DNA from 2 places in the Labrys sp. ALF-8 genome. Region 1 is predicted to be linked to the other one. Evidence: predicted binding sites of a transcription regulator. Region 1 holds the regulator's gene; the other holds the start of a gene.
What was found. Region 1 encodes PhoB, which activates phosphate uptake and scavenging genes when phosphate is short. Its sites were predicted from a motif close to TGTCATNNANCTGTCAT; they were not measured.
Positions count from the first base shown of each region.

Region 2: the regulator PhoB is predicted to act here: its motif matches at 13,124-13,140, upstream of AC6H34_RS07745 (alkaline phosphatase).

Region 1 is NZ_AP048537.1:3,201,906-3,217,248, forward strand. Features, by position in the region: gene AC6H34_RS14755 (helicase-related protein) at 1-3,247, shown strand, start outside; gene AC6H34_RS14760 (RNA-binding S4 domain-containing protein) at 3,251-3,541, shown strand; gene AC6H34_RS14765 (RrF2 family transcriptional regulator) at 3,690-4,136, shown strand; gene AC6H34_RS14770 (aldo/keto reductase) at 4,223-5,176, shown strand; gene AC6H34_RS14775 (YciI family protein) at 5,365-5,724, shown strand; gene AC6H34_RS14780 (RNA polymerase sigma factor) at 5,732-6,964, shown strand; gene AC6H34_RS14785 (LysR substrate-binding domain-containing protein) at 7,016-7,921, opposite strand; gene AC6H34_RS14790 (MFS transporter) at 8,147-9,703, shown strand; gene phoB (phosphate regulon transcriptional regulator PhoB) at 9,824-10,525, opposite strand; gene phoU (phosphate signaling complex protein PhoU) at 10,540-11,259, opposite strand; gene pstB (phosphate ABC transporter ATP-binding protein PstB) at 11,321-12,133, opposite strand; gene pstA (phosphate ABC transporter permease PstA) at 12,142-12,963, opposite strand; gene pstC (phosphate ABC transporter permease subunit PstC) at 12,977-13,978, opposite strand; gene pstS (phosphate ABC transporter substrate-binding protein PstS) at 14,180-15,229, opposite strand.
Region 2 is NZ_AP048537.1:1,678,070-1,693,412, forward strand. Features, by position in the region: gene AC6H34_RS07675 (4a-hydroxytetrahydrobiopterin dehydratase) at 1-30, shown strand, start outside; gene AC6H34_RS07680 (ABC transporter permease) at 51-857, opposite strand; gene AC6H34_RS07685 (ABC transporter permease) at 854-1,720, opposite strand; gene AC6H34_RS07690 (ABC transporter ATP-binding protein) at 1,720-2,829, opposite strand; gene AC6H34_RS07695 (extracellular solute-binding protein) at 3,012-4,139, opposite strand; gene AC6H34_RS07700 (alpha/beta hydrolase) at 4,200-4,871, opposite strand; gene AC6H34_RS07705 (DNA-3-methyladenine glycosylase family protein) at 4,858-5,526, opposite strand; gene gluQRS (tRNA glutamyl-Q(34) synthetase GluQRS) at 5,525-6,409, shown strand; gene AC6H34_RS07715 (NfeD family protein) at 6,479-6,916, opposite strand; gene AC6H34_RS07720 (SPFH domain-containing protein) at 6,930-7,913, opposite strand; gene metX (homoserine O-acetyltransferase MetX) at 8,281-9,468, shown strand; gene metW (methionine biosynthesis protein MetW) at 9,528-10,133, shown strand; gene AC6H34_RS07735 (methyltransferase domain-containing protein) at 10,176-10,949, opposite strand; gene AC6H34_RS07740 (L,D-transpeptidase family protein) at 11,084-12,685, opposite strand; gene AC6H34_RS07745 (alkaline phosphatase) at 13,198-14,970, shown strand; gene AC6H34_RS07750 (hypothetical protein) at 15,115-15,343, shown strand, end outside.

The DNA.
Region 1 (15,343 bases):
CCTGGTGACGGGCGAGGAGAAGATCAAGCCGGAGCGGGCGCGCTACTGGGTCGCCACGGTCGAGGCGATGCCGCGCAACATCGAGGCGCCTTTCGTCGCCCTCGACGAGATCCAGATCGCCGCCGATCTCGAACGCGGCCACGTCTTCACCGACCGCCTGCTCAATCGCCGCGGAACCCACGAGACGCTGCTGCTCGGTTCATTGACGATGAAGCCGATCGTGGAGAAGCTGATACCGGGCGTCAACGTCGTCACGCGTCCGCGCCTTTCGAACCTGATCTTCGCCGGCGACCGCAAGCTGACCCGCCTGCCTCGGCGCACGGCCATCGTCGCCTTTTCGTCCGACGAGGTCTACGCGATCGCCGAACTGATCCGCCGGCAGAGGGGCGGAGCCGCCGTGGTGCTCGGCGCCCTGTCGCCGCGCACCCGGAATGCGCAGGTCGCGATGTACCAGAACGGGGATGTCGATTTCCTCGTGGCCACGGACGCCATCGGGATGGGGCTCAATCTGGACGTCGATCACGTCGCCTTCGCCGGCGACCGCAAGTTCGACGGCTACCAGTTCCGGCGCCTGACGCCCTCCGAATTCGGCCAGATCGCAGGCCGTGCGGGGCGTCATGTCCGCGACGGCACCTTCGGCTCCACAGGGCGCTGCGATCCCTTCGAGCCCGAACTGGTCGAGGCCGTGGAGGGGCACAGCTTCGACAGCATCAAGGTGCTGCAATGGCGCAATCCCGCTCTCAACTTCGCCTCGCTCGCGGCCCTGCAGGCTTCTCTCTCGGCCACTCCCGAGGAACAGGGGCTGACGCGGGCTCCTGATGCCGACGATATACGCGCGCTTTCCATCGTCTCCCGGGATGAGGAGGTCCGGCGATACGCTCACGGGCCCCAGGCCGTCGCCCGGCTGTGGGAGGTGGCGGGCTTGCCCGACTATCGCAAGATTTCGCCTCACTCCCATGCCGATCTCATCACGAATCTCTATGGATTCCTGATGAGGGAGGGTAAGGTCCCGGACGACTGGTTCGCCCGTCAGGTTGCCATGTCGGATCGGACCGACGGCGACATCGATACGCTCTCGACGCGTATCGCCCATATCCGAACCTGGACTTTTGCGGCTAATCGGCTTGACTGGCTGAAAGACCCCGCTCATTGGCAAGGTGTGACACGCAGTGTGGAGGACAAACTCTCCGACGCTCTGCACGAACGGCTTGCCCAACGCTTTGTCGACCGTCGCACCAGCGTGCTGATGCGGCGCCTTAGAGAAAACGCTATGCTTGAGACTGAAATTACCAAAACCGGCGATGTGATTGTCGAAGGTCAGCATGTCGGGACGCTTCAGGGCTTCCAGTTCGCCCCGGACCCGAGTGCCGGTGACGGGGAGAGTGGCCGCGCCCTGCGAGCAGCCGCGGCCAAGGCTCTGGCTGGCGAGATCGAGTCGCGTAGCCAGAAGTTCTCGCAGGCACCGGATACCGAATTCGCACTGGCGAGCGATGGTACCGTGCGCTGGATCGGCGAGCCCGTGGCCAAGCTCGTCGGGGGCGAAAAGCCGCTCGGCCCGCGCATTCGCCTGCTGGCCGACGAGCAACTGACCGGTCCAGCCCGCGATGCGGTTCAGACCCGTCTCGACATCTGGATCGGCAATCACATCACCAGACTGCTCGGCCCCTTGCTGGCGCTCGACAAGGCCGAGGACCTGCAGGGCCTCGCCAAGGGCATCGCCTTCCAGCTGGTGGAGGCGCTCGGCGTGCTCGACCGTGCAAGGGTGGCGGAGGATCTCAAGCAGCTCGACCAGAACCAGCGTGCCTCGCTGCGCAAGCACGGCGTTCGCTTCGGTGCCTATCACGTCTACCTGCCGGCCTTGATGAAGCCCGCCCCGCGCGCCCTCGCGGCGCAGCTGTGGGCGCTCACACATGGCGGGCTGGACCAGAAGGGCCTCGACGAGATCCCGCACCTGGCCGCCTCCGGCCGGACTTCGATGCCCGCCGACAAGTCCATCGACAAGAACCTTTACCGTCTCGTGGGATATCGCGTGTGCGGCGAGAGGGCGGTGCGTGTCGACATTCTCGAACGCCTGGCCGATCTCATCCGGCCGGCGATCGCCTATCGTCCGGGCACCACCGTGGGCCAGCCTCCGACCGGCACGGCCGATGGCGATGCCTTCGTCGCCAGCGTGCAGATGACCTCGCTGGTCGGATGCTCGGGCGAGGATTTCGCATCCATCCTTCGCGGGCTCGGCTATCGCTCCGAGAAGCGCAAGGGACCTGCGATCACCCAGGCTATCCGCCTGCCGGCACCGACGGAGCCCGCTGCTCCGGCCGTGAGCGAGGAGGCTGCGGCCACGGAGGAGACCGCGGCTGTCGACGAGGCCGCTCCCGCGACCGCGGTGGACGATGTCGCTCCCGGCGCGGCCGCCATCGATGCGATGGAAGTCGTGGGCTCGCCGCCGCACGAAGAATCCTTCCAGGAGTTTTCCGAAGCGTCCGGCGAGGCGGTTGCCATGCCGGCTGAAGAGGCCGAATCCGTCCCGGCAGTCGTCGAGCAGGCCGAGGCATCGGTCGCCGAAGAGATCGCCGCGCCGACCGCGGCACAGATCGACGCGATGGAAGTGGTGGGCTCGCCGCCGCACGAAGAATCCTTCCAGGAAGTTTCGGAATCTTCCGGCGAGGCTGTCGCCATGCCGGAGGGCGAGACCGCATCCGAAGCGGCCGTCGAGGAAATTCCGGAAATCGAAGTGTGGCGTCCGGCCCGTTTCGAGCGTCACCACCCGCGCCAGCACAACCGTCCGCAGCATGGCAACCGCCATGCCGGTGGGGAACGCCAGGGCGACAATGGTGCAGGTGGCGGTTTCCGTCGTGGACGCCCGGCCCCGGCCGACGGGGCCGCGCCGGCTCCCGCTGCCGAAGGAGCCGAGGCTCGCCAGGGCGAGCGGCGCTTCGATCGGCCGCGCCGTGACGACCGCGGCAACGGCAAACCTCAGGGAGAGCGCAAGCCCTTCGAGGGGCGGGGGCCTCGTCCCGAGGGCAAGTCCGGCGATGGCCAGCGCCGTCCGGGCGGCGAGGGGCGTCCCGATCGGGGGCCGCGTCCGGACCGTCAGGATCGAGGGGGCGATCGCGGGCCGCGCAACTGGTCGAGCGACGCGCGGCCGCAGGGGCGTGACTCCAATCGTGCTCCCGATCCGAATTCGCCTTTTGCCAAGCTGCTCGCCCTGAAGGAGCAGATGCAGGGCGGCAAGCCGGACAAAAAATAGGCGATGAGCGATGCCGGCAGCCAGGATCGCCTACGGATCGACAAATGGCTCTGGCATGCGCGTGTTGTGAAGACACGCTCTCTTGCGGCGAAATTGGTCGCGGACGGTCATGTTCGCGTCAACGGTACTCGCACGGATGCGCCGGCCAAGACGGTGAAGGCCGGCGACGTTCTCACCGTCGCCCTGGAGCGCACGGTCCGGGTCTATCGCGTCAAGGCCCTCGGCGAGCGGCGCGGCCCCGCGACGGAAGCCCAGACGCTTTATGAGGACCTGTCTCCGGAGCCTCCTCGGTAGCGATGTAGGGAGAACCGGGGTTGCCGCACTTCGCCTCGGGATGCGGCGGACAAATCTCCGCGCCGCCCGTCTATCCATCCGTTCGATATTCCCTATATTGCGAATAGACGTGGTCGACTGTGTCGTACGGGCGGAGTACTCAGGGCGCATGCTGACGAACAAGGGCAAATACGGTCTGAAGGCGTTGTCTCATCTTGCCGGCCTGCCGCCGGGAGAGACGGCGCAGAGCCAGGAGATCGCTCAGGCCAACCGCATCCCCAAGAAGTTCCTCGATGCCATATTGGCTGAATTGCGGGTTGCGGGGATGGTGCGATCGAGGAAGGGCAAGGGAGGCGGCTATATGCTGGCTCGCAACGCCAGCGAGATCAGCGTGGGCAATGCAATCCGCGTCCTCGACGGCCCGCTTGCGCCGATCGCATGCGCGAGCCATACCGCTTATCAGCCTTGCCTCGACTGTCCGGATGTTCCAGGCTGCACCGTGCGCCTCCTGATGCGCCGCGTACGCGACCTTTCCTCCGACCTGCTCGACAACATGTCGGTCGAGGAGATGCGCGGGGCGGGCGTGAGGGAGCCCGAACTGAATTATTCGATCTGATCCTTCCATCGCGGTTGCCGGCGCGCTCCTGCGCCGGGCCGCTTCGCCAGCTACTTTCCCGATAAGCGACGAGACGGAGAATACTCATGGAAAAACGTGCGATTGGACGCTCCGATCTTATGGTTGCTCCGCTGGGCCTTGGCGGCAACGTTTTCGGCTGGAGCGCTGACGAGAAGGCGTCCTTTGCCGTGCTCGACGCCTTCGTCGCGGCGGGGTTCAACCTGGTCGATACGGCCGACGTGTACTCGGCATGGGCACCCGGCAACCAAGGCGGCGAATCCGAGACCATCATCGGCAAATGGATGAAGGCTCGCGGCAACCGCTCCGACATCGTGCTGACCACCAAGGTCGGTTCGGAAATGGGCCCGGGGAAGAAAGGCTTGTCGGCCGCCTATATCAAGAGTGCGGTGGAAGCTTCGCTGAAGCGCCTGCAGACCGACTATATCGATCTCTACCTTTCCCACTGGGAGGATCCCGAGACACCTCTCGAGGAGACGCTCGGCACCTATGCCGATTTGGTGAAGGACGGCAAGGTACGCGTGATCGGCAATTCCAATCACAGCGCCAATACGATGTTCAAGGCTCTCGCCATCAGCACGAAGGAACTGTGGCCTCGCTTCGAGAACCTGCAGACGCACTACAATCTCTATGATCGTGCCGGTTACGAGACGGAACTGGAAGCCTTCTGCCTGAAGAACGAGATCGGGGTGACCAGCTATTTTTCTCTTGCCAAGGGTTTTCTGTCCGGCAAGTACCGCACGCCCGCCGACTTCGCCAAGAGTTCGGCGCGTGGCAGCGGGATGAGCGAATATCTCAATGCACGCGGGCTGCGGATCCTTGAGGCGCTCGACGCCGTCGCGCAGGCCAAGCATGCGACACCGGCCCAGATCGCCATCGCGTGGCTGATCGCCCGGCCGGGCATCGTGGCGCCCATCGCCAGCGCCACCAGCGTCGAGCAATTGCAGGACCTGATCAAGGCAACCGAGCTCAATCTCGGCTCGACCGAGATCGATCATCTGACCAAGGTCAGCGCGCCCTGAACCGGAGCGTGTTCAGGTCGGAGCGTTTGCCCGACCTGACGCACCGGGCGCTGTTAGATTTTGCCATTTCCGGCAGCGGGCCGGAGAGCAACGCGCCGCAGATTTTCGGAGGCTGAGTCGAAGAGGGCGGAGATCGCGCGTCATTGTGCTGCCGGGCGAGACCGCGCGGCTGACCGAGGAGAGATCCAATGCAATTCGCGATTCTGATCTATGCCAATGAAGAGGCGATGCTGAATGCAGATCCGGCAACCACCAGTGAAACGCTGGCTGCCTATGGCGCCTACACGCAGGCGATCAAGGCTTCCGGCGTGATGCTCGGCTCGAACCGGTTGCGGCCGACGGCTTCCGCCACCACGGTGCGCGTGGCCGATGGCAAGACTCAGGTGCTGAATGGGCCATTCGCCGAGACAAAAGAGCAATTAGCCGGCTATTATCTCATCGATGTCGCCGATATCGATGCAGCTCTAAGCTGGGCGGCGCGCTGCCCCGGCGCCAGCCGCGGCACCATCGAGGTCCGCCCGGTCTGGGACATGACGCAGTACGGCTGACCGACCGGTGGCACTCTCCGCCTCAAGCCTTGCCGAAAGCGTTGCCCGGCTGAGCTATGGCAAGCTGGTCGCCTTCCTGGCGGCTCGCTCCGGCGATGTGGCCGGGGCGGAGGATGCGCTCGCCGATGCCTTCGCGGCCGCGCTGGAGCACTGGCCGGCGAGCGGCATTCCCAATAATCCCGAAGCCTGGCTGCTCACGGCGGCCCGGCGCCGCCAGATCGACAGTGCCCGGAAAGCGAAGATCCGCCTGGAGAAGACGGGCGACGTCACCCGGCAGATCGAGGAACTCGCCATGATCGGGGCCGAGGACCATGCCATTCCCGATGAGCGCCTGCGCCTGATGTTCGCCTGCGCCCATCCGGCGCTCGACGCAGGCGTGCGCGCGCCGCTCATCCTGCAGACGGTTCTCGGCTTAGACGCCGCCGCAATTGCCACCGCCTTCCTGATCTCGCCGGGCGCCATGAGCCAGCGGCTGGTGCGTGCCAAGACCAAGATTCGTGAGGCCGGCATACCCTTCCGCGTGCCCGAACGCGAGGAACTCGCGGACCGGCTCGATGCAGTGCTGGAGGCAGTCTATGCGGTCTATGCCGAAGGCTGGGCCGATCCGGAGGGGGCCCAGCCGCGCCGGCGCAACCTGGCTGCCGAGGGTATCTGGCTCGGCCGCCTCATCGCCTCGCTGATGCCTGGCGAACCCGAGGTGCTGGGCCTCCTGGCGCTGATGCTGCATGCCGAGGCCCGCCGCGCCGCGCGCCGCAGTCCGGAGGGTGATTTCGTGCCGTTGGCCGGGCAGGACACGCTGCTTTGGGACGATGCGCTCATCGATGAAGCCGAGACGCTGCTGGCCCGCGCGGTGAGCGTCGGACGTTTCGGGCGCTACCAGCTCGAGGCGGCGCTGCAATCGGCGCATGCGGTCCGACGCAAGGGGCATGCCGTGGATTGGACGGCGATCGTCGAGCTCTACGACGCGCTGGTCCTCATCACTCGTTCGCCGGTCGCCGCCATCAATCGGGCGGTGGCGCTCGCCCATGTCGAGGGCGCGGAGGCGGGGCTCGCCGTGTTCGACGCGTTGTCGGGGGATGCGCGCCTGCTTGAGTACCAGCCCTACTGGGCAGCCCGTGCGGAGTTGCTGGCGCGGGCCAGGCGGCAATGCGAGGCACGGGAAGCCTATCTGTGCGCCATCGGTCTGGAACGCGACCCGGCCATCCGCCGCTATCTGCAGGGGAGGATGGAAGAACTGTAGCCGGAGCGGCTGGAGTCCGGGGCGCCCCTCAGGCGGCGCCTTGCCGGCAGATCAGTCGATGATCGTCCTGGAAAGCCGTTCGGCCAGAAACTCCACCACGGTTCGGACAGATGGCAATTGCCCGCGACGGTGTGGCGTCAGGATTGTCGTGGTCTCGCCGCCTACATCCCACTCCGGCAGCACCCGCACAAGCCGGCCTTGCTCGATCGCCTCCACGCACATCTTGCCTGGCAGCGATGCGATGCCCAGCCCGGCGACGGCAGCCTTCAGCAAGGTGACCGGATCGTCGGAGGTGAAGCGGGGGCGTGGCTTGACGGAGAGAGGTCTGTCGCCAACACGGCTGAAGGACCATGCCGTGGCCTTCGCGGCCGTCGACCACAGCAGCCCGTCATGCTCGGCCAGATCGTGCGGGCTCCGGAGCAGGGAGTGTTTTTCCAGATATCCAGGCGAGGAAACCAGGTAGTTGGGGGAGAACCCGATGCGCCTGCTCACGAGATCGGAATCGGGCAACGGTGCGTAGTGAATGCGGATGGCGATGTCGAAGCTCTCCTGTACCAGATCGACGAAGCGGTCGGTCGCGTGCAGCACGATCTGCAGTTTGGGAAAGGCGAAGGCGATGGCCGGCAGGATATCGGCGAGATACATCTGCGCCATGAGGATGGAGGAGGTCAGCCGCACGGTGCCGCTTGGCTCTGCAAGGCGGCCCTTGAGCATGGCCTCGGCAGCCTCGGCCTCGATCAGCATGGCGGCCGCGTGGCGGTAGAGGTCCTGGCCGACCTCCGTCACGGTGAAGCTGCGGGACGTGCGCTGGATCAGGCGTACGCCGAGCTCGCGCTCGAAATCGCCGATGCGCTTGGCAAGGGTCGACTTCGGCATGGTCAGGGCACGGGAGGCCGCCGCAAACCCTAGATGATCGACGACCTGAACGAAGAGCTGGAGATCGTTGAGATTGAGCATCGTCCTCATCGTCCAAAAAACAGGACGATAAGTCTATATCGGTCATAATGTAAATGGATCGTCCAATCTCATATGCATTCTCTCGATAGAACTTCGGAGAATGCTCATGACGTCACGCTTTCAAGCAATCGGATCCGGGAGGCGCCGACAGGTTGTCGGTCACCCGTTCGGGATTTCCAGGCCATCGCCGCTGCTGGCCATCCCTTCAATGGGGAGCGAGAGGTGATGGCGGTCTCCAGCGTCCCGCGCAATCGCATCGCGCTTGCCGCGCTCTGTCTGGCCGCGCTGATGTTTTCCCTGGAGATCTCCAGCGTGCCGGTGATCCTTCCCGTTCTCGAGAAGGTGCTGCATGGCGACTTCAAGGGCATGCAGTGGATCATGAATGCCTATACAATCGCCTGCACGACCGTGCTGATGGCGACTGGAACGCTGGCCGACCGTTATGGCCGGCGGCTGGTGTTCATCCTCAGCCTCATCCTGTTCGGCGTCGCCTCGCTGATCTGCGGCCTTGCACCTAGCGCGCCCCTCTTGATCGCCAGCCGGTTCCTGCAGGGAATGGGCGGCGGCGCCATGCTGATCTGCCTCACGGCCATCCTTTCGCATCAGTTTCAGGCCGGACGTGAGCGCAGCATGGCCTTCGCGATGTGGGGGATCGTACTGGGTATAGGATTGGGCTTCGGTCCCATCATCGGCGCGGTGATCGTAGCATTGGCGACCTGGCAGTGGGTGTTCCTGGTGCATGTGCCGCTGACCGTCCTCACTCTGGCCCTGGCCCTAGTGGGCGTCCGGGAATCACGCGATCCCCAGGCCGAGAGGCTCGACATCCTCGGCATCGTCACCTTGTCGGTGGCCGTGTTCGGCCTGGCCTACTTCATCACGCAGGGGCCTGACCTCGGCTTCACCAGCCTCGCCGCCCTCCTCATCCTGGCTGCGGCAGCGATAAGCTTCCTGCTCTTCATCCTGGTCGAGCGGATGAGCGCACGCCCGATGTTCGATTTTTCCGTCTTCAGGATCAGGAACTTCTCCGGCGCGATCATGGGCTCCATCGGCATGAACTTCAGCTTCTGGCCTTTCATCATCTACCTGCCGATCTATTTCCAGGCAGGATTGGGATACGACACCGTGGCCGCCGGAGCGGCCCTGCTGGCCTATACGCTGCCGACCCTCTTCGTACCGCCGCTGGCCGAGCGTCTCATGCTGCGCTACCAGGCCCGCGTGGTCATTCCAGGGGGGCTTTTCGTGATCGGGCTGGGCTTCATCCTGATGATGCTTGGCACCGCTCTCGATCATGCCAACTGGCTGACGATGCTCCCGGGCTGCATTGTCGCCGGCAGCGGACTCGGCCTTACAAACACGCCGGTGACCAACACCACGACGGGCTCCGTTTCCATGCATCGCACGGGCATGGCGTCCGGCATCGATGTCAGCGCCAGGCTGATCACCCTGGCCATCAATATCGCCCTGATGGGCGTGATCCTGGTGGCGGGTGTCGCCTCTTCTCTGGCGGACGCCCTGCCTGGAGTGATCGAGGGCACGCAACTGCGCCTGCTGGCAGAGACCATTGCCGCCGGAAATCTCGACTCGCTCCGGCAGGGCATGCCGGGACTGTCATCTGCCGTACCGACGGACGCGGCCGTGCACGCTGCGCTCATGCATGGGTTCGGTCTGGTGATGCTTTATGGCGCGCTGGGGGTATGGGCGCTGGCGGCAACGAGCTTCGTGATCTTCGGGCGACGGCGACATGCCGCCGCGCTGGGCTGCCCCATGGAAGAGGCTTGCTGACCGTCCCCGGGAAGATCTCCCTCCGAAACCGTACGGCAACGAGAAGGGCGCAACCCCTGGGGTGCGCCCTTCTCGGCATAGAGTCTCCGGGCAGATATCGCGATATTCGCGCGCGCCGGCTCAGCCCTGCTTGGAGAAGGTCTCGTCAAAGGAGTAGCCGGCACCGCGAACGGTGCGGATGGGATCGATTTCCCGGGTACGGTTCATGGCCTTGCGCAAGCGGCCAACATGCACGTCCACGGTGCGCTCGTCGATATAGACGTCGCGGCCCCAGACGCTGTCGAGCAGTTGCTCGCGGGCAAAGACCCGGCCAGGCGCCTGCATCAGGAACTCCAGCAGGCGGAATTCCGTCGGTCCGAGGCGGATTTCGCGATTGCCGCGATGGACCCGCTTGGTCTCGCGGTCGAGCGAGATGTCGCCGGCCTTGAGCAGGGAGGAGACATGCTCGGGCTTGGCGCGGCGCAGCAGGGCCCGCACGCGCGCGGAAAGCTCGGGCACGGAGAAGGGCTTGACCACATAGTCGTCCGCGCCGGTGGCGAGGCCACGCACCCGCTCCGTCTCCTCTCCACGCGCCGTCAGCATGATCACCGGCAGCCTCTCGGTCTCCGGCCGCATGCGGATGCGGCGGCAAAGCTCGATGCCTGACAGGCCAGGCAGCATCCAGTCCAGCAGCACGAGATCGGGAACGCTTTCGCGCAGGCGGATCTCGGCATCGTCGCCCCGCGACACGCTGTCGACCTCATAGCCTTCGGCTTCGAGGTTGTAGCGCAGCAGGAGCGTGAGGGCTTCTTCGTCCTCGACGATCAGAACCTTGGGAGGCATGGCCGATCCCTCTGTTACTTAGCCGGCACGGGGAGGTCGACAAGGGAGGTGCTGGTATCCGCCTTCGGTCGTTCGCCGGCGGGCGACTCCCCGGTCACCAGATAGTGCACCGTCTCGGCGATGTTGGTGGCGTGGTCTCCGATGCGCTCGATATTCTTGGCGCAGAAGAGCAGGTGGGTGCAGAAGCCGATGTTGCGCGGATCCTCCATCATGTAGGTCAGGAGTTCGCGGAACAGCGAGGTGTACATGGCATCGATCTCGCCGTCCGAATTCCAGACTGCGAGCGCCTCCTCGACATTGCGCTGGGCAAAGGCATCGAGCACCTGCTTGAGCTGCTCGAGCACGAGATCGGCCATGTGGTCGAAGCCACCGAAGAGCTGGTTGGACTGCACGTGTCCCTGGATGGCGATGACGCGCTTGGCGACGTTCTTGCCAAGGTCACCGATACGCTCGAGGTCGTTGGCCACGCGCAAGGCCGAGACGATCTCGCGCAGGTCGAGCGCCAGCGGCTGGCGCTTGGCGATGATCAGGATGGCCCTCTCCTCGACCTGGCGCTGAAGCCGGTCGATGGTGTTGTCGAGTTCGATGACCGACTTGGCGCGCTGAGAGTCCCGCTTGAGCAGCGCCTCGACGCTGTCTGCGACACTCTTCTCGGCCAGGCCGCCCATTTCGGCGATCATGTTGCGCAGTTCGCGCAATTCCTGATCGAAGGAGGTAACGATGTGATCGGACATGCCGCTCTCCAAATTCCTTGTCGCCGCCGCCTGTGCGGCGGCCTGAATACCTGCTTGCGGATCAGCCGAAACGGCCGGTGATGTAATCCTGCGTGCGGGTGTCATTCGGGTTGGTGAAGATCTTGTTCGTCGGTCCAACCTCGATGAGGTCGCCGAGGTAGAAGAAGGCCGTGGTGTCGGCGCTGCGTGCCGCCTGCTGCATATTGTGCGTCACGATCACGATGGTGAACTCGCGCTTCAATTCGTCGATCAGTTCCTCGATCTTCGCCGTGGAGATCGGGTCGAGCGCCGAGGTCGGTTCGTCGAGGAGCACTACTTCGGGCTTTACCGCGATAGTACGGGCGATGCACAGGCGCTGCTGCTGGCCGCCCGACATGCCGAGGGCGGAGGCGCCGAGGCGGTCCTTGACCTCGTTCCAGAGCGCCGCCTTGGTGAGGCACCATTCGACGCGCTGGTCCATCTCGGACTTGGAGACGCTTTCATGCAGGCGCACGCCGAAAGCGATGTTGTCGTAGATCGACATCGGGAAGGGCGTCGGCTTCTGGAACACCATGCCGATCCGGGCGCGCAGCACGGCCGGATCGATCTCCTTGCCGATGACGTTCTGCCCGTCCAGCAGGACCTTACCTTCGGCGCGCTGGCCGGGATAAAGGTCGTACATGCGGTTGAGCACGCGCAGCAGCGTGGACTTGCCGCAGCCCGAGGGACCGATCATCGCCGTGACCTGACGCTCGGCCACGTTGAGGTTGATCTTCTTCAGGGCATGCTTCTCGCCGTAGTAGAAGTCGAGATTCTCGACCTTGAGCTTGGTGGCGGCGTTGGGATCGGCAACCGGACGGTCGGCAACCGCAATCGAGGCGTTGGGAGCGGACATGGGAGCACTCATTTTTTGGGAGCAAGCGCGACGCGGGTGATGATGTTCAAGGCCAGCACGCCGAATGTGATCAGGAGGGCGCCAGCCCAGGCGATCGAGACCTGGTTGGGATCCGGGCTCTGGGCGAACAGGTTGATTGCCAGCGGCAGGCTGGGGAAGGCGCCGCCGAGATCCAGCGTCCAGTTCGAATTGCCGAAGGCGGTGAACAGCAGCGGGGCGGTTTCGCCGGCGGCACGGGCCAGGGCCAGCAGGATGCCGGTGACGATGCCGGTGCGGGCCGAGCGCCAGGTCACCGACATGATCACCTTCCACATCGGGGCGCCGAGGGCGAAGGCGGCTTCACGCAGTGCCAGCGGCACCAGGGTCAGCATGTCCTCGGTGGTGCGCACCACCACCGGCATGATGATGATGGCGAGGGCGATGATGCCGGCCCAGCCGGAAGACCCGCCCATCGGAACGACCACCATCAGGTAGACGAACACGCCGAGCAGGATCGAGGGGGCCGACAGCAGGATGTCATTGATGAAGCGCACCGCCTCCGCGAACTTGCTGCCCCGGCCGGCCTCGGCCAGGAAGGTGCCCGCCATGATGCCGAGCGGCGCGCCGATCAGCAGCGCGATGAAGATCATGATCAGGCTGCCGACGATGGCGTTGAGCAGACCGCCTTCGGCCATGGTCTTGGTGAAGATGGTGCTGGTGAGCGCTGGCAGGCCGAGGCCCAGCAGCGTGATGAGGATCCAGGCCAGGGCCAGCAGCGAGATCGCGGCAAAGCCCACGGAGATGGCCTTCATGACGTAGTCGACGGAGCGGCGGCGAGCGAGGCGATCCATGGTCTTGACCCTCTTACTTGGCGCCGGACTTGACGAGCATGCGGGAGATCGCAAGCACGATGAAGGAGATGACGAAGAGCACGAAGCCGAGTTCCATGAGCGACTGGTTGCGCAGGGAGCCGGCAGGCGCATCCGGGAACTCGTTGGCGATGGTGGAGGCGATGGTCGCGCCGGACGAGAACAGCGAGGCCGAGATGCGGTTGGCGTTGCCGATCACATAGGTCACGGCCATGGTCTCGCCGAGGGCGCGGCCGAAGCCGAGCATGGTGGCGCCGACGAGGGCGGTGCGGCCATAGGGCACGGAAACGTTGCGGAACACCTCGTAGGTGGTGCAGCCGACGCCATAGGCCGATTCCTTCAGCATCGCCGGCACGGATTCGAGGATCTCGACGAACATCGCTGTAATGAAGGGAATGACCATGAAGGCCAGGATCACCGCGGCGGTCAGCATGCCGAAGCCGCTGGTGGCGCCAGCGAAAAGATAGCTCACGACCGGAATATGGCCGAACACGGCCTTGAGGAAGGGCTGGATGTAGTTGGCCATGAGCGGGATGATCGCCACCACGCCCCACATGCCGAAGATGATCGAAGGCACCGCGGCGAGGAGCTGGATCGCCATGCCGACCGGCTTGCGGATCGGCAGCGGCGCGATCTCGGTGAGAAAGAACGCGATGCCGAACGACATGGGCAGGGCGATCAGGAGCGCGAGGAAGCCCGTGAACAGGGTACCGTAGATCATCACGCCGGCGCCGAACTTCTCGGTCACCGGGTTCCAGATCGTCGACCAGTAGAAGCTCGGTCCGAAATGCGAGAGCGCCGGCCAGCCACCCCAGAACAGCAGGATGACGATGGAGACCAGCAGAACGAGGATCAGGCCGGAGCAGATATAGAGCGCGGCCTTGAAGATGGGATCGAAGGCGGCGCCGGGTACGCGCTTGGCCTCCGGAGAGGGGGACCCCCGGGCTGCATCGGCTACCGATGCGGAGTCCCGTGATGAATCGGCGATGGCGCTCATGATTACTCCTCGTCAGAGCAGCTTTGGTCTTGCCTGCCAGGTTCGGGCTGGTCGCCAGGAAAGATCAAAGCCGCCGGGTGTCATGAAGGACGAGCAAATCTGCCTGAGCCGGCTGTGCACAGATGCTCGGTAGTGAAAATACGCGGTTCGGCAACGAAAACTCCGGCGTGACGAAAGCCACGCCGGAGAACGCAATACACATCAGTTGCTGTAGATGGCCTTGCCGTCGGCGCTCTTGATCTCGGCGGACCAGGAAGCGCGGATCTTGCCGACGACGTCGCTCGGCAGAACGATGTAGTGCAGCTTCTCGGCGGCCGGAGCGCCATCCTTGTAGGCCCAGTCGAAGAACTTCATGACGTCAGCCGACTTGGCGGCGTCCTTGGGGTCCTTCGGCAGCAGGATGAAGGTGGTGGAGACGATCGGCCAGGCCTTGTCGTCCTCGACGTTGACCATGGACACGGCATAGTCCTTGGCGTTCGCCCAGTCGGCCTTGGCGGCGGCGGCGGTGAAGGAGTCCAGGGTCGGCTTCACGGTCTGGCCGGACTTGTTCTGCAGGTCGACGACGGTCAGGCCGTTGTTGGCGGCGTAGGCGTATTCGACGTAGCCGATGGCGCCCTTGGTGTTCTTGACCGAAGCGGCGACGCCGTCATTGCCCTTGGCGCCCGAGCCGGCAGCCCACTGCACGGACGTGGCGGCGCCGACCTTGTCCTTCCAGTCGGCATTGACGCCGGCAAGGAACGAGGTGAACACGAAGGTGGTGCCCGAGCCGTCCGAACGATAGGTCGGAGCGATGTCGAGGTCGGGAAGCTTGACGTCCTTGTTGAGGGCGGCGATGGCCGGATCGCTCCAGTTGGTGATCTCGCCCAGGTAGATCTTGGCGATCACATCGGCGCTGAGCACGAGCTGGTCGGAAGCAATGCCGTCGATGTTGACGATCGGCACGATGGCGCCGACGACGGTCGGGAACTGCAGCAGTTTGGCGGCGGCGAGCTTGTCGGCAGCCATCGGAGCGTCGGAAGCGCCGAAGTCCACGGTGCGGTTGGTGATCTGGGTCTGGCCGCCGCCCGAACCGATGGCCTGGTAATTCACGGAATTGCCGGTCTTGGTCTTATAATCGGTAGCCCAGGCGTTGTAGACGGGAGCGGGGAACGTTCCGCCGGCGCCGGTGATGTCGCCTGCATAGGCAGCGGTGGCAGCGATCGTGCTCGACAGGGCTACTGAAGCGGCGAGCGCAAGAAATGAAAGCTTCACGGGATATCTCCGTTGTTCTCGGCGCAGGCGCCCCCAACCGCTTCCCGATCGTCAGCCCTGCCCAACGGCGCGAGTCCTAAGAGTGCGCCGCAACGGTTCTATGACAACTAGACT
Region 2 (15,343 bases), 1.5 Mb from region 1:
GACAAGATCGCGGCGAGCATGGGCCTATAGAGTTTTCGCAGAACCCGGGATCACTTCCCCGGCGCGGCCTTGCGCAGCAGGTACCGCCGACGTCCCTCATATGCCACCAGCCCGACCAGCAGGGCCGCGATCAGGATGAGGGCCAGCGCGTTGATCGAGGGGTCGATGCCCGTGCGCGTGCGCGAGTAGATATAGGTCGTCAGCGTGTGGGAGCCGCCGGCCGTGAACAGCGTCACGTTGAAGTTCTCGACCGACTGGAAGAAGCCGAGCAGCGCCGCCGCGATGAGAGCAGGCCGCAGATGGGGAATCAGCACGCGGCGGATGACGCGGGCGTGGGAGGCTCCGAGGTCGAGCGCCGCCTCCTGCAGGGCGGGATCGAAACTCTGCAGCCGGGCTAGCACAAGCAGCATGGCATAGGAGGCGATGAAGGAAACCTGGCCCAGGACGGATAGGTGCAGGCCCGCGCCGACGCCGAACTCGCTCCAGAACAGGAAGGTGGCGATGCCGATCACCGCTCCCGGCATCAGGATCGGCGCGATCATCAGCCCGTAGAGCGGTGCGCGGAAGCGCGGATGGATCGAATTGACGAGGATGGCGCCCGCAGCTCCGATCGGCACGGCGAGGGCGACGACGACGAGCGCGACGAAAAGCGTGTTGAGCGCGGCGCCCCAGAGCCGTGCATCGGCGAAAAGCACCTCGAACCAGTGCCAGGTGAAGCCCTTCCAGGGGATGATGGCCGGAAAAGCCGAATCGTTCAGCGCCGCCCCGCCCATCACCGCCAGCGGCAGCAGGAGGAAGGCGAAGAAGGCGATGGCATAAAGGCTGGCACGATTGCGGCCGGGATAAAGCTGTTTCATCGGCCAAAATCCGCCAGCCGCACGCGGAACAGCCTGAGCAGGACCGCGACGAAGCCGAGGCACAGGAGCAGCAGCAGGAAGGCGTAGGCCGAACCCGTGTGCCAATCCTGGCTTTCGAAGAACCATTGCTGGATCACCTGGGTGAACCAGCGCGAATTCGGCGATTCCAGAAGATTGGGCACGAGGATGGAACCGGCGGAGAGCATGAACACCATGACGCAGCCAGCGGCAACGCCCGGCTTGGCATGGGGAATGACGATGCGCCGGTGCATCTGCCAGCGCGAAGCGCCAAGATCGCGCGCCGCCTCGATCTGGTGCCTGTCGAGCGACTGGATCGAACTGTAGACCGGCAGCAGCATGAACAGGATGTAGGTGTAGACGAGACCGATGGCGACGCCGTTGTATCCCGAGAGCCAGCGTACTTCGAGGCCGGTGACGCTGTTCAGCACGCCCTTGTAGTCGAGGATGACCTTCCAGGCGAAGGTTCGCAGCAGTTCGCTCACCAGCAGCGGCACCAGCGCGAGCATGAAGAGCGTCGCCGCGGCCTTCGTAGAAAGCGTCTTGGCCATGAAAAAGGCCACTGGGTAGCTCGCTGCGAGGCAGACCGCCGTCACCAGGCAGGAAACGAACACCGTGAAAAGGAAGACCTTGATGTGGATCCAGCTCACGAAGAAGGTGGCATAGTTGGCCAGCGTGTAGACGTCCTTCGGGCCTCCGACATCCACCGCCGGCAGGAAGGGACGCAGCGAGTAGTTGACCATGATGATTTCAGGCAACACTACCAAGGCGAGAAGCCAGAAGCCCGTCATCGTCAGGAAGATGGCGGTCAGGCCCCTGCCATAGCGTTGGATCAGCCGATGCATCACGACCTCACTCCCGACAGACCTGATCCTCCGGGGGCGTCATGCAGGATCACCGCGCGGTCGGCCGGAAAATTGAAATAGAGCCGCTCGCCGGGGCGCGGCAGCAGGGTGCCGGGATCGTTGTGCATCTGGACCATGCCGATGCCGTCGCGGGCGTCAATGGTGTGGACGTGCACGACGCTCCCCTCGAATGTCACCTCGAGGACTTCCACCGGGATCGAATTGAAGCCGGCATTCGGCGCAGCTTCCAGGCGGACATGTTCCGGCCTGACATAGAGCTTCGCCTCGTTGTGGTTGGCCACGCCCGGGCCTGGCCTGGCGACCAAGACGCCCTGTGCCGTGCGGAACTTCGCCATGCCGTTGCTGAGCCCCGTGACCACCCCTGGAAGGACGTTGTTCTCTCCCACGAACGAGGCGACGAAGCCGTTGGCGGGACTGTTGTAGATCTCGGCCGGGGTCCCGACCTGCTGAAGCCTGCCCTGCGACATCACGCCGATCCGGTCGGACATCGCAAGCGCCTCGCTCTGGTCATGCGTGATGTAGATGAAGGTGATGTTGGTGCGCCGCTGGATGGCGCGCAGCTCGCTGCGCATGTGAATGCGCAGCTTGAGGTCAAGGGCCGACAGGGGTTCGTCCAGCAGCATGACCTTGGGCTCGACCGCGAGCGCCCGGGCGATCGCCACGCGCTGGCGCTGGCCGCCCGACATCTGGCTCACCCTGCGGTCGCCGACGCCCGGCAGATCGACGAGACGCAGCAATTCCTCCGCCCGCGCCCGCCGTTCGACCTTAGGCACGCCGCGCACCTCCAGGCCGAACGCAATATTTTCCCATACCGGCATCAGCGGGAACAGGGCCAGGTTCTGGAAGATCAGCGCGGTAGGCCGCAGGTTCGGGCCGATATCGGCCATGTCCCTGCCGCCGATCCGAATGGTTCCTGACGTCGGCTCGGTAAAGCCCGAGATCATCCGCAGGATCGTGGTCTTGCCGCAGCCCGAAGGCCCGAGAAAGGAGAAGAACTCGCCGGCCTTGACGGTAACGTCGACATTGTCGACGGCCCGGAACCTGCCGAAATCCATGCTGACGGTGGAGAGCTGAACGTCCTCACTCATAGTCTATTCCCGGATGCACGGGCATCCTGCCCGCTTCTTGGAAACACGGCGCATGCCAAAAAGGCTGAGACGCGGGGATGCCGGCAGGTATGGTTTTGCCAAAGGAAGCTCGGGATCGGCGTTCCGCTCCCGCGCCTCCCCAACGACGCCGGCCTTGTGGGCGGGACATCCGCACCCCGCCGTCATGCCGCCCGCCATTTGTCGGCATATTCGCTGCGCAGGGCCACGAACCAGGCCGGCTGCGGCGGCCACCACCAGATCTTCGCCTCGGCGTCCTGCGGATAGGCCTTGTGGTAGAAATCGCGCACCTTGGCATCGACGAGATCTATCGCCCCGCTCGCGGTCGGGTTGGCCGAAAAGGCGGTGGCATAGGCGGCCGAGCCCTCGGGCGTGGCGATGAAGCGAGCCCACTCATGCGCCTGCTCGACATTCCGCGCCGCCTTGAGCAGCACATAGCCCTGCAGCCAGCCGAAGGCTCCCTCCTTCGGCGCGACGAAGCCGAAGCCGTCGGCGGAAAGATTGAGGCCCGTCGAATCCCAGGTCAGTCCGAGCGTGCAGCCATTGGTGCGGAAGGCCGACTGGGCATCGTTCTCGCTGCTCCAGAACTGCACGACGTTGGCCTTGTGCTTGATCGCCTCGGCCAGCGCGATATCCCACAGCTGGCGCATGCTGGCTTCGTCCTTGTAGCTGTCGAGCCAGGGCTTGGGGAGCTTGCCCTCCGCTTCCAGCACGCGCCCCATCGCCGCCAGGGCCGAATGGGCCCGCAAGGTGACTTTGCCCGCATATTTCGGATCGAAGATATCGGCGAGGGCCGCCGTGCCGTAGGCAAGAGGCGCCTCCTTGATCGAATAGGTCAGAGCCTCCGTGCCCCACACGATCGGCAGGAAGAAACGGCGGCCCTTGACCATGGCGGAAGCTGTGAGAAAAGCCTTGTCGTAGGAATCGAGGCTGACATTCGCATCGTTCCAAGCCTGGACGAGATCCGCGTCGACCCAGCCGGGCAGGCGATCGATGCTGGGCTCGGCGATGTCGGCGGACGAGGTCTGCGCCGCCAGGCGCGCCTGGGCCAGCATGGAATCCTGGTCCGGCTGGTCTATGAAATTGATCTTGATGCCGGTCTTGTCGGTGAACTTCGCGAAAATCGCCGAGAAGTCGTAGCCGGACCAACCCATGTAGTTGAGCTCACCGGAAGAGGAGAGCGCCTCGCCGACGATGGCTGGAGAAGCGACGGCTCCGAGCCCGAGGGAGGCTGAAGCGCGCAGGAAGGAGCGGCGGTTGAAGCGTGGCGGTGAGCTGCTTCGGCCGATCATCGAACCCTCTTTCTTGCCGGGACTGCCCTGAGTATGACCTCAATTCCGCACGGCAGGCAATCATGCCGTGCGTGCAAGCGATCGCGCCAGGAAATCGCCGCCGAGACGCAGGCCGCTATTGTCGATGCCATGGCCGAGTCCGGGCACCATATGGGCTTCCACCGGCACCCCCAGCGCCTTGAGGCCCTCGACCGAATATGGCAGCGCCATGGGCGGGACGACCTGGTCCTGGTCGCCATGGACGAGCAGGGTCGGGGGCCGGGCGGTGATCTCCGGGGCCATATCCGTGATGGGGCTATCGTCAGGTCCGACGAGGATGCCGGAATAGCCCACGACGGCCCCGGGCGCCACGCGGCGGCGCAGGCCCGTGTGGAGCGCCATCATGGTTCCCTGGCTGAAGCCGACCAGAGCCAGCCCCGCATCGTCGAGCCCGTGGCGCTGGAGTTCCGCGTCGAGGAATGCGTCCAGCACCGGGCCGGCGCTGCGTACGCCGTCCCACCGCTCGTTGTGGACGCGAAAGGTCAGCGGGAACCACTGGCGGCCATAGGGCGCACCAGCGCAGGGCTCCGGTGCGTGGGGAGAAGCAAAGGCGGTATCCGGCAGCAGTTCCTGCCAGGCGCGGCCGATATCGATCAGATCGTTTCCATCGGCGCCATAGCCGTGCAGGAACACCACGAGCTGCCGGGCCTTGCCGGATCTGGCGTTGAGTCGCGGTCCATCAAGCGGCGTCATTCTCGGCTCCATCCTGGACGGGCGCTCCCGGCCGGTTTTTCCTGTGGGCGTAATAGGCAAAGAGCAGCCGGGCGGCAACCGCCCGCCACGGGCGCCAGGCCTCGGCGATGCCGGCGAGCCCCGCCGCGTCCGGGCGGCGCTCGAGGTTCAGCAGCATTCTCGCCGCCTCCTGGAGAGCGAGGTCCCCCGCAGCGAAGGCATCGGCATGGCCAAGACAGAACATCAGGTAGATGTCTGCGGTCCACGGACCGATGCCCTTGATGCGGATCAGTTCAGCATGCGCCCGGTCGGCGTCGAGGGCGGCGAGCCCTTCGAGGTCGAAACCTTCGGCCACGGCCTGTGCGACCGCGCGCAAGGCACGAATCTTCGGCATGGACAGGCCGCCGGCACGGAAATCCTCTTCAGACGCAGCGATGAGGCGCGCGGGGGTCAGCGGATCGAACACCGCCCTGGTGCGGGCCCAGATGGCGCGGGCGCTCGCCACCGAGACCTGCTGGGACACAATGATCCAGGCAAGGCCCTCCAACCCGGCTGGATAGAGACGCAGAGGCGGTTCGCCACAGAGATCGCGGAGACCGGCGAGCCCGGGGTCGAGCACGCGAAGCGCCTCGACGCCCGCTTCGATTTCAGCACGCGAACGGATGATGACAGTCATGATGCTGTGTTACACCGGCCCTGTGACAAATCAAACGCCTCCACCCGTCCTGCGCTTCGCGCCCAGCCCCAACGGCCATCTCCATCTCGGGCACGCCTACTCAGCGCTCCTGAACGCCAGCATCGCGCGGGAACTCGGGGGACGACTGCTGCTGCGTATCGAGGACATCGACATCACGCGCTGCCGCCCCGACTATGAGAGGGCGCTTCGGGAGGATCTTGCCTGGCTCGGCCTCGAATGGGACGAGCCGGTGCGGCGCCAATCCGAGCATTTCGGAGACTACGCCCGAGCTCTCGACCGGCTCCAGGCACTCGGCGTGCTCTATCGGTCCTATGCCTCTCGCAAGGAGATCGCCATGGCCCTCGCAGGCCGGGAATGGCAGGGCGATCCCGACGGCGCGCCGCTGTACCCGCGCGAAGCCCTGCGCGCGATCGACGATCCGGCCCAACACGGCCCCCAGGCCGCCTTCAGCCTCCGGCTCGACATGGAAAGGGCCCTCGAACTCGCGCCGCCTCTGGGCTGGAAGGAATACCGGCCGGACTTCACTGCCGCCGAGACCGTTCCGGCGGAGCCGGAAAAATGGGGCGACGTGGTTCTGTCCCGCAAGGAGTTTCCCACGAGCTATCACCTCGCGGTGGTCGTCGACGACGCCCTGCAGGGAGTCAGCCATGTCGTGCGCGGACGGGACATGCTCCACGCCACCGCGATCCATCGCCTGATCCAGCATCTTCTCGCCCTGCCGGAGCCGGCCTACCACCACCACCCGCTCATCCTTGGCCAGGAAGGCGAAAAGCTCTCCAAGAGCATTGCCTCGAAGAGCCTGCGGGCCTTGAAGGCGGAGGGGGCGACGCCGGGGGATATCCGCAAGCTGGTCGGCATGTAGTCCGGATCGCGGCCCTCGCCAGGCCGGCATCCGCTTCATGCGCGGGCAGCCCGACGCGCCGGCCCTGGACTATTCCACTACCAGCCGGCCGCCCTCGACCCGCACCACCCTGATGCGCGCCCCTACCCCCGCATCCGGCCCGTGCAGATGCCAGACCGTATCGCCGATGCGGATGCGCCCTTCCCCGTTCACGATCGGCTCGGTGAGGGTGAAACTCTGGCCGATGAGGGCATCGGCCCGGCGATTGAGGAAGGGCTGCTCCGTGTCCGCGGCATCGACGCGTGCGGAAACGCGACGGCCAATCCAGGCAAAGACGACGCCGAGGACCGCGAATACCAGCAAGGCAACGGGCCAGTCCATCGGAACGAAAAGGTTGAGCAGTCCCGTCGCCGCCGCAGCCAGACCGAGCCAGATCATGAAGGCGCCCGGCAACAGCATCTCCAGCCCGATCAGCACGGCGGCGAGGACGAACCATCCCCAGACCGTGATGGATGTGATCTCGTTCATGGAGTCTCCCCGGCTATTCCCTGCCGACGTTCGGCACACCCGAGCCGCCGCGGCGGGCCGGGGGTACGGCCGCATCGCCGAAGGTGGCCTTGGCGATCTCGCCGATGCCGGCGAGCGAACCGATCAGCGCAGTCGCTTCCATCGGCAGCACCAGCACCTTCTGGTTGGGAGCGCTCGCCATGGACTGCATCGCCTTCACGTATTTGTCGGCGATGAAGTAGTTGAGCGCCGCGACATTGCCCTGCGCGAGCGCCTCGGAGACGACCATGGTCGCGGCAGCTTCCGCCTGGGCGGCGCGCTCGCGTGCCTCGGCATCCCGGAAGGCGGCTTCGCGGCGACCTTCGGCCTCCAGCACCTGCGCCTGCTTCTGGCCCTCGGCCTTGAGGATCTCGGACTGACGCTGACCCTCGGCCTCCAGGATCACCGCGCGCTTCTCGCGCTCGGCCTTCATCTGGCGTGCCATCGAGGCGACGAGATCGGCCGGCGGCACGATGTCCTTGATCTCCACCCGGGTGATCTTGACGCCCCAGCTCGTCGCGGCGGCGTCCACCACGTTGAGGAGGCGCGTATTGATCTCGTCGCGATGGGAGAGGAGCTGGTCGAGGTCCATCGAGCCCATCACGGTACGGATATTGGTCATCAGGAGGTTCATGATGGCCGAGTTGAGATTGGCGACCTCGTAGGCGGCCCTGGCGGCATCGATCACCTGGAAGAAGGCGACGCCATCGACCGCGACGGTCGCGTTGTCCTTGGTGATTATCTCCTGGGTCGGCACGTCCAGCACCTGCTCCATCATGTTCATCCGCACCCCGACGCGGTGGAAGATGGGCGGCACGATGTTGAGGCCGGGCTGGATCGTATAGGCGTAGCGACGAAAACGCTCGACGGTGTAGTTGTAACCCTGCGGCACCGTCTTGACCATCTTCATCAGGAAGAACAGCAGAACGATGGCGGCGGCGATGACGACCGTGGTGGAAGTGACGGCAAAGTCGGACATGGCTGGTTCCCCGGGAACTGCGGCACTCCCTCCTGTCTACCTGCCGCAATGGCGCATGCAAGGCCGGGAATGCACGATTGCAACCCAAGCGTGTGAAAACGCACAGGCGGGATCCTGTGGACCCCGTTTCGCGGGAAAAGCCGCACATGACACGAAGGGATGATCACCGGTCGCCCTCTTCCTTTCCGGCGAAACGCATCGTCTCCGAAATACCGACCAGGTGGACGACACTCCAGCCGCTGCGCGCCGCGAGGCATTGCCATTATGACAACGCGTGTTATTAGGATACGCCGAACGAAACGTTCGGCAAATCGAACGACGCCACGAATGCCTCAACAACGCCGCCGGGAAGGAACGACATCGCCCCATGTCCGAAGGTGAGCAACTTCGCGCCAGCTTTCCGGAAATGGCCCGCAAGCAGGCCGACGAGCCGGATGACAGCTTCATCGTCGATTTCGGCATGAACCGGCCGCTGCGCCTCGACAGCGGCATCGACTTCGCGCCCCTGCGTGTCGCCTACACCACCGCGGGCAAGCTGAATGCCGACCGATCCAATGCCGTGCTCGTCTGCCATGCCCTGACCGGCGACCAGCACGTCGCCAACGTCCATCCGGTGACCGGCCGAGCAGGCTGGTGGGACACCATGGTCGGCCCGGGCAAGCCGATCGACACCGAGCGCTTCTTCGTCATCTGCCCGAATGTCATCGGCAGTTGCATGGGGTCCTCTGGGCCGGCCTCGACCAATCCGGCAACCGGACAGCCCTACGGCCTCGATTTTCCGGTGGTGACCATCGCCGACATGGTGCGCGCGCAGGCCATGCTGCTCGACCATCTGGAGATCCCGAGCCTGTTCTGCGTGCTCGGCGGCTCGATGGGCGGCATGCTCGTGCAGCAATGGGCGGCCTCCTATCCGGACCGTGTGTTCGGCGCGCTCTGCATCGCCAGCGCCCCGCGCCATTCGGCCCAGAACATTGCCTTCCACGAGGTTGGGCGCCAGGCGATCATGGCCGACCCCGACTGGCAGGGCGGCCGCTATATCGAGATCGGCACCCGGCCGAGCAAGGGCCTGGCGGTCGCGCGCATGGCCGCGCACATCACCTATCTTTCAGAGGGGGCATTGCAGCGCAAATTCGGCCGCAACCTGCAGGATCGGGCTGCGCGCACCTTCACCTTCGATGCCGATTTCCAGATCGAAAGCTATCTGCGCTATCAGGGTCTGAGCTTCGTCGACCGGTTCGACGCCAATTCCTATCTGTATGTCACGCGGGCGATGGACTATTTCGACCTCGCCGGCGACCATGGCGGCTCGCTGGCCGCCGCCTTCAAGGGGTCCAGGACGCGTTTCTGTGTGGCATCCTTCACCTCGGACTGGCTGTTCCCCACCAGCGACTCGCGGCAGATCATCCATGCGCTGAACGCCGCCGGGGCCCGCGTCTCCTTCGTCGAGATCGAGACCGACAAAGGCCATGACGCCTTCCTCCTCGACATTCCCGAACTCTTCGACATGGTGCGGGGCTTCGTGGGCGCGGCCGCGCGCGAAAGGGGCGTCGCATGACGAAGTTCCGCCAGCGCGACACCCGCACCATGACGGCCCAGCGCAGCAACGGATCCGGGATGGGGACGCGCCTCGACCTCATCAAGATCCGCGACATGGTCACGCCCGGCGCGCGCGTGCTCGATGTCGGCTGCGGCGACGGCGAACTGCTCGCCCTGCTGGAGGCCACGCGCAACGTCGACGGCCGGGGCATCGAGATCAGCCAGATCGGCGTCAACGCCGCCGTCGGCCGCGGCCTCGCCGTGATCCAGGGTGATGCCGATTCCGACCTCGGCAACTATCCCGACGACAGCTTCGACTATGTGATCCTCTCGCAGACGCTGCAGGCCACCCGCAATCCGCGCCAGGTGGTGGAGGACATGTTGCGCATCGGCCGGCGCGCCATCGTCTCCTTCCCCAATTTCGGCCATTGGCGCATTCGCAGCCAGATCCTGTTCCGCGGCCGCATGCCGGTTACCGAGAACCTGCCTTATAGCTGGTATGACACGCCCAACATCCACTTCTGTTCGATCCGCGATTTCGTCGAACTGGCACGAACCATCGACGTGGTGATCGAGCGGGCTGAGGCGCTGACGGTTTCGGGCCAGCCGGTTCAGGTGCAGGCGCCCTGGTGGTTCTGGAACCTGTTCGGCGAGCAGGCGGTGTTCCTGTTGAGAAGACGGTAGTCGGGAGCGTGGACACGCTGTCCGCGCCTGATGGCCGATCGCTTAGGAGCGGACAGGATGTCCGCGGTCCCGGGCTACGCTCCCCACTCTTCCCGCCGCGCTCGGGATCAGCACGGGTTGGAACTTCGGCGCCGTCGCTCGCCTCGCGCGCACGGTGATAGGCCGGAATACCTGCTTGGAAGCCTCCACGATGTGGACGCCTGCAAAGGGCGACGCGAGGCGGGCCGCGAGCCGCTCATAGGTGGGCGCCGAACGCAGCGCCCAACCGTGGAAGAGCGGCGGCAGATAGAGCGCCTCCGTCCAGTTCACCGGCGAGAACAGCGCGTCGCGCAGCAGGCGCGTCAACTGGGGCCGCGAGAAGGGCCTGCCGTTGCCGAAGGGGGTGGCGTCGGATCGGGCCCACACGCCGCGCCTGTTGGGCGCCACCAGGATCACCGTGCCGCCCGGCGCCAGAACGCGCCAGATTTCGCGCAGCGTATCCAGCGCGGATTCGGCCTCCTCCAGCAAATGGATGGCGAGCACCCGGTCGAGCGAGCCGTCCGCCAGCGGCAGCTCCGTTTCCTCCACCAGCGCCGCGGCTAGGGGGCCATTGTCGGGCCACTCGAGCACGCCCTGGGTCGCGGGATTGAAGGAGACCACCCGTTCGGCCTCGTCGCGGAACATGGTGAGATAGGGGGCGGCGAAGCCGATGCCCGCAAGGCGCTGGCCGGTAAGATCGCTCCACCTTGCCCGGATCTTGGTCGCGATCAGGCGACCGGCAACGACGCCGAGGTTGGAACTGTAGAAGTCGCGCAGATCGACGACATCAAGCGACATGGCAAGCAGGGCTTCCCGAAACGATGTTGTTCACCCGCCTTCCTGGCGGGCAGGCGTGCATCCTGAAACGAAGAAACCCTTCCCCATGCCGGGAAAGGGTTCCTTCTTCAGGATATCGAAAATGGTCTGCGATCTCAATTGGCTGGCGCAGCCGTCCCATCTCCGCCGAAGCTCAGCCAGCGCTTGTAGAAAGGCTGCTCGGCGGGCGGATCGGAAATCGGGGCAGGCAAAGCGGCGACCTGGTTGGCAGGAGGAGCGGCCGAAGCCACCACCGGCTTGCCGGGCGTCACCGTCTGGCGGGCCTGCTTCTTGACGCTCTTGGGCTTGGTTTCGGGCACGGTGCCGGTCTGTACCGGATCGACCATCGCGGTCACGGCCGGCTGAGCGGGCTTGGCCGGCTCGTTGGCGAAACCGAGCCAACGGGCATAGAAGGGCTGATCACCGCCGGCAGGAGCAACGGAAGCCACCTGCGGTCCGGGCGCGGTGATCGCAGCGGGAGCCGCAGCCACGAGCGCGGGCTTGCCCGGCACATCGACCGTAGCCACCGCCGTGGCCTCGACGGGAGGCAGGGCGGCCGCCGGCATCTTGCCGCCCATCAGGCGGGCATAGACGGCTTGCTGGCGCGTCGCGACGGCCTTCGGATCAGCAGGTCCCTTGAGAGGGCGACGAGCCACCGCCGCTTCGGACTGCAGCAGTTCCTCGGCAGCCGAGTAGGTCACCTGCCGAGCGGCGACGGCATCGGCATCGCTGGCGGGAGCGCCGCTGTCGTTGAGCGCGACTTCCGTCACGTCGACCTTCGAATAGGAATAGGGACGATCCTTGCCCGGTACTGCCGTCTGATCGACTGAGCGGGCAACGAACACGGGATTCGAGCCACCATCCTGGTAGATGTAGTTGACGGCCTTCGTGCCCGAAGAGATCAGCGAGGCAATCTTGGCCTCGTCGTTGCGCTTCTTGTCGTAGACGGCCGCCGCAACACTGGCATTGGCCGGCGAAATACCACAGCCCGAGCCACCATCACCGTTGAAGACATAGCGGCCCTTGCAGACATCGGTCCTGACCTGCTGCTTGGTGACCTCGAAATTGTCGGAGCCTTCCTTGAGATTCTGCCAGAATCCGATATTCGGATTCCTGCGGTTCTTGGCCATGTTCTCGGCCGTCATGTGGAAGGGGTAGGACTGAACCTGGAACGAGCCCTGGCCGGCCTGCAGCGCCTCGCGGGCCACCGCATAGATCTCGGCCATCTGCTTGTCGGTCATGGCGAAGCATCCGCGCGAGGAGCACGAACCATGCACCATGATATCGCCGCCGGCGCGTCCGAGCTGGCGATCGAAATTGTTGGGATAGCCGACGTCGAAGGACAGGTAGTATTTCGAGTTCGGATTGAGCTGGCCCATGCCGACCGTATAGAAGCCCTCGGGAACCTGGCGGTCGCCCTCGACCTTCTTGGGACCGAGCTGCCCGGACCAGCGGCAGATCGGATAGGTCTTCAGCAGCGCATAACGTCCGCCCGAAGTCTGCTTCCAGAGTTCGAGTTCGGATTCCTTCTTATACACGCGCACGAGAATGGGCGCGGTGCGCGCCATGCCCTTGGCCTGCATTTCAGCCAGGAGCGATTGCGGCACCGGGCTTGTGGAGCGCAAGCTCGCCCCGTTTTGATTGGAACAAGCCGCGGCCAGCAACATGACCGAAACGGCCATGGCCATCTTGCGCATCAACGTGAAGTGAGCGGTCATGAACCAGCGAACCCGTGAAAAGTCAGTACGTCAGACAAAGGGACATTTACCGTCAATGGGCGCTTGCCGCAAGTCACGGCCCCATCGTGGTTACGCGATAGCGTGAACAGAGTCTTAACACAACAATGCCTGATTCCGGCGCACAACGATAGAGGGTTTGTATCAGCGACTTTGCAGGTATTCCGGCAGATGATCCGACACGACTTCCAGCTCCCGCACCGCTTCCATTACCCTGGGGCATCATCCCTGGCCTCCCCGGGCTGATCGGAGGCTATATTAATTCTTCATGCGACTATCGCTTGCAAGGTTCACGCTGAGCGAGATCTTGCTGCCTCGGCATGTAGACCAAGCAAAAATCCTGGATTTCACCAGGACTTGTCTGGAATGATTACAATCGTGTGTCATGTAACGCGGGCACGCCGGCAGAAGCGCCGGGATCGTCATGGATCTGTCACCCCTGGTGGCTATTTCTCTCTGACACAACTTTTCCTTGTGTTACCGAAAGGATTGCCATGCGCACGCTCCTCGCAGCCCTCGCCGTCACGACCATGCTGGCGGGCCCCTCGCAGGCCACCAGTATCTTCCCGCTCGACCGGGCCACGATCCTCGTCGGCTCCCCCTTTGATTTCAAGGCCGAGTTCGACGGAAACATTAAGCAGGAGGATGTCCGGGTCACCGTGAACGGCCAGGACTACAAGGCCGTCTTCGGCAAGGACATCGAGTTCGTTGCCTCGGAAAAAGGCAAGGAGGACAAGGATCTCGGCTCCGCCGTGCTGCTGCGCGGCCTCACCATCACCGTGCCCGGAAGCTACAAGGTGGAAGTCGCCGCCGGCAGCCAGACTAAGAGCGTGACGTGGGACGTCTACGGCACCGCCGCGGCGCCCAAGGCCAAGAACATCATCTTCCTGCTCGGCGACGGCCTCTCGGTCGCCCATCGCACCGGCGCCCGCCTGCTTTCGAAGGGCATGACCGAGGGCAAGGCCAATGGCCGCCTCAACATGGATGACCTGGACCACATGGCCTTCATCGGCACCTCCGCCACGGACGCCATCGCCACGGACAGCGCCAACACCATGTCGGCCTATATGACGGGCCACAAGACGGCCGTGAACGCGCTCGGCGTCTATGCCGACCGCACGCCCGCCAGCCTGGACGACCCGAAGGTGGAGACGATCGCGGAGGCGCTGCGCCGCGCCTCGAAGAAGTCGATCGGCGTGGTCTCGACCGCCGAGATCGAGGACGCCACCCCGGCCGCCGTGGTCTCCCATACGCGCAAGCGCGCGGACAAGGCCGATATCGCCGGCATGTTCTACGGCGTGAAGCCCGACATCATCCTCGGCGGCGGCTCGGCCTACTTCCTGCCCAAGTCGACCCCGGGTTCCAAACGCAAGGACGACACCGACTATATCCAGCTCTTCAAGGATGCGGGCTATGCCATTGCCACCGACAAGACGGAACTGGCGGCGGCCAACGGCACGAATACCGGCAAGATCCTCGGCCTCTTCCATACCGGGAACATGGATACGGTTCTCGACCGCAACTTCCTCAAGAAGGGTACGGTCTCCAAGTTCCCGAACCAGCCCGGCCTGGAAGACATGGCCAAGGTCGCACTGGATCAGCTCTCCAAGAACCCGGAGGGCTTCTTCCTGATGGTGGAAGGCGCCTCGATCGACAAGATGTCCCACCCGATGGACTGGGACCGCTCGCTCTATGAAACCATCGAGTTCGACAAGGTCGTCGGCCTCGCCCGGGAATTCGCCAAGACGCATCCCGACACGCTGATCATCGCCACGGGCGACCACACCCATGGCGTATCGATCATCGGCACCATCGACGACGACAAGCCCGGCACCGAGATGCGCGAAAAAGTGGGTACCTACGCAGAGGCCGGTTTCCCGAACTACGAGGACAAGGACGGCGACGGCTACCCGGACAAGGTCGACGTATCGAAGCGCCTGGCCGTGTTCGCCTCCAACTACCCCGACTACTACGAGACCTTCCGCCCCAAGATGGATGGCCCGTTCGAGCCGGCGATCCAGAACGAGAAGAAGGAATATGTTGCCAACCCGGCCTACAAGGACATTCCGGGGGCCGTCTTCCGCGAAGGTAACCTGCCCCGCTCGGCCGACACCGCCGTCCATGCCGTCGACGACATCGTGCTGCAGGCCACCGGCCCCGGCGCCGAAGGCTTCAAGGGCTACATGGAAGAAAGCGACGTGTACAAGGTGCTCGTCGACGCCTTCGCCCTCGGCGCCGCCGCGCCCCAGAAGGCACAGATGCAGTAATCGAGGCTGCACCCTGCCCCCCTGGCGAGAAATCGCCACGGGGGATATCGAGGCGTCGGCCGGCAGGCCGAGGCTCCGCGTTTGGTGCGCGCATCCCGTGAGGTGCGCGCCTTTCCGTTGGCCGCGCAAATGAAAGGACGCTCCATGGCGAACCAGGGCCTTCATTCACGCCGCCATGTCCTTCGCCTGATCGGCCTCTCGCCGCTGCTTGCGCTGCGGCCGGCCCTTGCTGCGCCGGCGACGCTCTCCTTCGACGAGCTCTATGGCAAGATCAGCGTGCTGGGCCTGGAATATTCCGACAAGCTCAAGGGTCTCGCCGGCCAGGAGGTCACCATGAGCGGCTTCATGGCGCCTCCGCTCAAGGCCGAGGCGA